Regions from separate parts of the Lacrimispora sinapis genome, predicted to be linked through region 1. Evidence: riboswitches for the same ligand, from Rfam matches in the RefSeq annotation. Region 1 holds a riboswitch; the other holds the start of a gene.

Region 1 (3,121 bases):
ACATCTGGCAGACCGGCTGGTGCCCTATACTCTTTTAGGGACCGGCCTGACCTGGCTGCTCACCAGAAATGTATCCAGAGCCATCTCTGTTCTTATGGTGGACTTTTCCTGTGCCTTAAAGCTTGCCATGCCTATCTCTGTGCTTTCTGCCATTCGCGAGGCCAGCATGTATCACATGACCGTAAAAGGAGGAAAATACCTGGAGGCAGTGGCCGATGCCGCTGTGGTGGTTTTTGATAAGACCGGTACTCTGACAAAGGCAAGACCTACGGTAAAGGAAGTGGTGACGTTTGGCAGGGAAAGCAAGGAAGAGATGCTTCGGATCGCAGCCTGTCTGGAGGAACATTTTCCCCATTCCATGGCAAAGGCTGTGGTGAAAGCAGCCAGGGATATGGGCTTGGAGCATGAAGAAATGCATTCTAAAGTGGATTATATTGTAGCCCATGGCATTGCCTCCTATATTGAGGGCAGGAAGGTGGTCATTGGCAGCTATCATTTTGTATTTGAAGATGAGGCCTGTACGGTGGATGAAGCTTACCGGGAGACCTTTGACCGGCTTCCCTCAGACTGCAGCCATCTATACCTTGCCATGGACCAGAAGCTGGCAGCCGTGATTTGTGTGGAGGACCCTCTCCGGGAAGAGGCAGGAGCGGTAATCAATTCCTTAAAGAAAGCAGGAATCCGCAAGGTGGTCATGATGACCGGAGACAGTGAGCGGACGGCCAGGGCGGTAGCAGCCAGAGTCGGCGTGGATGAGTATTACTCAGAAGTCCTGCCGGAGCAGAAGGCCCGTTTTATCGAGCAGGAAAAAGCGGCAGGCAATGTGGTCATCATGGTGGGAGACGGGATCAATGATTCTCCGGCCCTTTCTGCCGCAGATGTGGGCATCGCCATCAGCGACGGAGCGGAGATCGCAAGAGAGATAGCGGATATCACCCTTGCAGCAGACAATCTCTTTGAAATCGTCACCTTAAAGCTGTTGAGTGACAGCCTGATGAAACGAATTCACAGCAATTACCGGAATATCGTTGGCATCAACACCAGCCTCATCCTTTTGGGCGCGGCAGGGATCATAGCACCCACGACTTCTGCCCTTCTCCACAATCTGTCCACGATTGGGATCAGCCTGGGAGGAATGCAGAATCTGTTAGAGGAGTGATTGGTGCAGGAATGATTGGTGCCGCTTGACTTTCCCGGCGGTTGGATGTATACTTGCAATGAAAATAAAAAGGGGTGCTGGAGAAAGTCCGGCTGAGATGGAACAGAATTGTTCCGAACCCTGTAACCTGATCTGGATAATGCCAGCGTAGGAGACTTTAAGGCACAGCCTGTAGACCCGCCCGGATATCCGGACGGGTTTTCTGTATTTATAAAAAAGGAGAGAAAATATATGAATGCAAGCGTAGCGATCCAGTCACTTCCGGAAGCAAAAAATGATGAGGAATTAATCCGTATTGTAGATCAGGTGATTGATTATATCAAAAGCACCGGACTTAATTATTATGTAGGACCTTTTGAAACAGCCATAGAAGGCGATTACGACGAACTGATGGATGTGGTAAAGGAATGTCAGCATATTGCCATCCGTGCCGGTGCTCCGTCTGTGGCCGCTTATATCAAAGTTACTTACCGGCCGGAAGGAGAGGTTTTAACGATTGAAAAGAAAGTCACGAAGCATCACCAATAACCTGTGGTCCTGTTCTGCGGTTTTGGGGCTTCTTTTTCTGTGGCAGGGGATCTCTTACTTCGGGCTGGTGGATTCTTACCTGCTGCCATCGCCCCTAAGTGTGGGAAATGCGTTTCTAACCGAATTTCCGGCACTTATGGAGCATGCAAAGATAACACTGACAGAGGCATTTGCCGGACTTTTTCTGGGTGTGGCCACCGGTTTTGTCATTGCCGTGGTGATGGACCATTTTGCTGGACTTTACCGGGCGTTTTACCCCCTGATCGTGTTGACACAGACCGTACCCACGGTAGCTCTGGCTCCGCTTTTGGTGTTATGGTTCGGCTATGAGATGACTCCAAAGGTCATCCTGATTGTATTGACCACATTTTTCCCGGTCACCATAGGGCTTTTAAACGGCTTTCAATCCGCAGATCCGGATGCGGTAAATCTTTTAAGGTCTATGGGAGCCGGAACCTTCAGCATTTTCCGTTACATCAAGCTTCCCGGAGCCATGGGGCAGTTTTTTTCCAGTCTCCGGATCTCCGCCTCCTATGCGGTGGTGGGGGCAGTCATTTCGGAATGGCTGGGAGGCTTTGGCGGGCTGGGCGTATATATGACCCGGGTGAAGAAGGCATTTGCCTTTGATAAGATGTTTGCAGTTATTTTTCTTATATCTGTCATCAGTCTCCTGCTTATGAAAGGCGTGGACATGCTGGCGAAAAAATGCATGCCTTGGGAGGACCGTTGACAGACAGTTTCAGACTATGGAGGAAAGCATGAAAAAAACAGGCTTGGCAATTCTTATTGCAGCGGCTTTTGCCGCATCACTGACCGGCTGCCAGAAGCAGGAAAAGCAGGCAGCCAATGGAGAAACAGGGTCTTTGAAAAAGGTTACTTTTGTCCTTGACTGGACGCCCAACACCAATCATACCGGCCTTTATGTGGCACAGGAAAAGGGATATTTTAAAGATGCAGGACTGTCCGTTGAGATCGTTCAGCCGCCGGAGGATGGCGCAGAGGTGCTGGTCGCTTCAGGAAAAGCGGACTTTGGCATGTCCTTCCAGGATACCATGGCACCTGCACTGGTGGGAGATGACGCTCTTCCCATCACAGCAGTGGCTGCGGTGATTCAGCACAACACCTCGGGAATCATATCCCGGAAAGGGGAAGGCATGGCATCCCCCAAGGGGCTGGAAGGAAAGAAATATGCCACCTGGGACAATCCGGTGGAAAAAGCTATGATCAAAGATGTAATGGAGTCCGACGGAGGCGATTTTTCCAAGGTCGAGATGATTCCAAGTACAGTGACCGATGAAGTTTCTGCCTTAAAAACAAAATCTGTGGACGCGATCTGGATCTTTTATGCCTGGGCTGGCATAAAGATGGATCTGGAAGGCTTGGATACCGACTATTTTGCCTTTAAGGATATAAACCCTGTATTTGATTACTATA
Region 2 (3,121 bases), 290 kb from region 1:
ATGCAGCCAGTATAGTACCGCAGACCGTACTCATGAGAAATGGAACCACAAAAAAGAATAGGCCCACATCCTTACCCATGAAAAGTGCGGAAACGGGATAGCAGAGCGTGGCGCCGATGAATCCGGTGCCGATGATTTCTCCCAGACAGGTGAGAGAAACCCGGCCGGTTTTTTTATAAAGGTATGCCCCAAGAAAGGCACCTACCATGCTTCCGGGAAATGCAAGAAGGCTTCCGGTTCCCATCAGGTTTCGGATCAGGGAGGTGCAAAATGCCATGGAAACTCCATAAACAGGTCCTAAAAATATACCGGCCAACACATTGACCAGGTGCTGAATGGGGAAACATCTGGATGCACCGATGGGGATGGAAAAGCCGGAGAGTGCTACGGTAAAGGCTGCCAGCATACCGCTGACGGCCAGTTTTTTGATTTTAATTCTCTGATCCCCCTGGGGGGTTCTATGTATTGTTGCATATACCTTGTTATTCACGAAAATTCCTCCTGTTCAAACAAATCAAACAATAGATCATTCATCAAAGATGGTGATCATTTCTCCATCCAGAATCCGGTTCATATTTTTCATGGCGCAGAAATTACCGCACATGGAGCAGGTGTCTTCTTTTTCCGGTTTAGAGGTCTCCCGGTAACGTCTGGCTTTTTCCGGATCAATGGCAAGATGGAACATGGCTTCCCAATCCAGGCGTTTTCTTGCATCACTCATCTGGTGATCCCAGTCCTTGGCTCCTTTGATGCCTTTGGCAATATCTGCGGCGTGAGCAGCAATTCGGGCGGAGATGATTCCTTCTTTCACGTCATTGGCATCCGGCAGTCTTAAGTGCTCTGCAGGAGTCACATAGCAGAGAAAAGAAGCGCCTGCGGCAGCGGCAATGGCTCCTCCGATGGCAGAAGTGATATGATCGTATCCAGGAGCAATATCCGTAACCAACGGACCTAGAACGTAGAAGGGAGCTCCTTTGCAGATGGTCTGCTGAATCTTCATGTTGGCAGCGATCTGATCAAGAGGCATATGGCCAGGACCTTCGATAATGACCTGGACATGTTTCTCCCAGGCACGGCGGGTCAGCTCTCCCAGAGTCACCAGCTCCTCGATCTGGGAAATATCGGAGGCATCTTCAATGCAGCCGGGGCGGCAGGCATCCCCCAGACTTAAAGTCACATCATGTTCTGCACATATTTCCAGAATCCGGTCGTAATGCTCGTAGAAGGGATTTTCCTGTCCGGTCATCTCCATCCAGGCAAAGATAATGGAGCCGCCTCTGGAAACTATGTTGGTCAGACGTTTGGCTTCTTTGAATCTCCGTGCGGTCTCTTTGTTGATTCCCACATGTATGGTCATAAAATCCACACCGTCTTTGGCATGCATTTCCACAATCTGAATCCATTCTTCGGCAGTAATTTCCCCAAGAGCCTTGTGGTAATAGACCACGGCGTCGTAGATGGGAACGGTTCCGATGATGGCAGGGCATTCGCCGGTCAGCTTTTTGCGGAATTTTCTGGTGTCACCGTAAGAACTTAAATCCATAATGGATTCCGCACCCATGGCAACGGCATCATTTACTTTTTCAAGTTCCATGTTCAAGTCATTTAAATCCCTGGAAGTACCGAGGTTTACGTTGATCTTGGTTTTCAGCATGGAACCGATTCCATTTGGATTTAAGCAGGTATGGTGTTTGTTTGCAGGAATCGCAACCTTTCCTTCCGCGACCAGCTGCTGAAGCTTTTCCGGTTCCCATTGTTCCTTTTCGGCAACCGCCAGTAATTCTTTGGTCAGAATGCCTTTTCTTGCCGCATCCATTTGTGTGGTGTAATTCATTTTAAATCCTCCTTTTGTTATCCGGAGGGATTGACGAGGGCTTTTTAGAAAATTACAAAAAAAGAGCCCATACCAACAGGTACAGGCTCGGAAAATACATCCGTCTCGTATAAATCCCTACGTTGGCATTACCCAAATCAGGTTATAAAGGTCGAAGTTTGATTACTTCCTCTCAGCCCGCTTACGAGCTCCCTCTTGTGGCATTAGTGTAGCACCGGGTCAGACGGTTGTCAAGAATAAAATCAGGAAATGTCTGTAATGGCGGCTTTCATTTCTCGCACATAGTTACAGATGGGGGCGATGCAGTCCGCTCCGTATTCTGCCGCCAGTTTGACGATCGCGCTTCCCACGATCACACCGTCTGCCGCCTGGCTCATTTCTTTTGCCTGCTCCGGCGTGGAGATGCCGAATCCAATGGCGCAGGGAATCTTTTTTGTCTCTTTCACCAGAGAAACCATTTCTCCTAAATTGGTGCTGATTTCCGACCGGACACCGGTAACCCCCATGGAGGAGACACAGTAAACAAACCCTTCTGCCTCCGAGGCGATGGTCCTGATCCGTTCCTTTGAGGTGGGAGCGATCAGGGAAATCAAATCAATTCCATATTTGCGGCATATGGGGTGAAGCTCCTCTTTTTCCTCAAAAGGCATATCCGGAACGATCAGCGCATCAATTTTGCATTCCGCCATATTTTTAATGAACCGCTCGCTGCCATATACAAAAACCGGGTTTAAATACGTCATAAAGGCCAGGGGAACATCGGTTGCCTTGCGGACCCTTTTTACCGCTTCAAAGATTTTGTCGGTGGTTGTACCGGCTGCCAGGGCCCGCATATCCGCTTCCTGGATCACGATGCCTTCCGCGACGGGATCGGAGAATGGGATTCCGATTTCAATAAGATCAGCCCCGGCCTTTGCCATAGCAGGAATCAGCTGTTCCGTAATTGCAAGTTCCGGATCTCCTGCGGTGATAAATGGGATAAATGCTTTCCCCTTTGAAAATGCTTGTGAAATTCTACTCATAGATTTGGACCCCCTTGTAACGGGCAATGGCTGCCACATCCTTGTCGCCCCGCCCGGATAGATTGATGACGATGACCTGATCCTTTCCCATGGAAGGAGCAATTTTTCTGGCATAAGCGATGGCATGAGCACTTTCAATGGCCGGAATAATCCCTTCCTTACGGGATAAGTATTCAAATGCTTCCACTGCCTCCTGATCCGTTACCGGAACGTATTGTGCCCGGCCGGAGTCAAACAGGGCTGCGTGCTCCGGTCCCACGCCCGG

The links. A riboswitch is a leader RNA that binds a small molecule or an ion and turns the genes downstream of it on or off. The one in region 1 is predicted to bind thiamine pyrophosphate.
Region 2: linked by a shared signal. The riboswitch ahead of thiC (phosphomethylpyrimidine synthase ThiC) and the one ahead of VIG27_RS12750 (thiamine-binding protein) in region 1 are both predicted to bind thiamine pyrophosphate.

The regions. Positions count from the first base shown of each region.
Region 1 covers NZ_CP141832.1:2,718,562-2,721,682, reverse strand. The annotation lists gene VIG27_RS12755 (heavy metal translocating P-type ATPase) at 1-1,159, shown strand, start outside; TPP riboswitch at 1,220-1,331, shown strand; gene VIG27_RS12750 (thiamine-binding protein) at 1,391-1,687, shown strand; gene VIG27_RS12745 (ABC transporter permease) at 1,656-2,417, shown strand; gene VIG27_RS12740 (ABC transporter substrate-binding protein) at 2,446-3,121, shown strand, end outside.
Region 2 covers NZ_CP141832.1:3,006,946-3,010,066, reverse strand. The annotation lists gene thiW (energy coupling factor transporter S component ThiW) at 1-436, opposite strand, end outside; gene thiC (phosphomethylpyrimidine synthase ThiC) at 527-1,834, opposite strand; TPP riboswitch at 1,931-2,039, opposite strand; gene trpA (tryptophan synthase subunit alpha) at 2,077-2,856, opposite strand; gene trpB (tryptophan synthase subunit beta) at 2,849-3,121, opposite strand, start outside.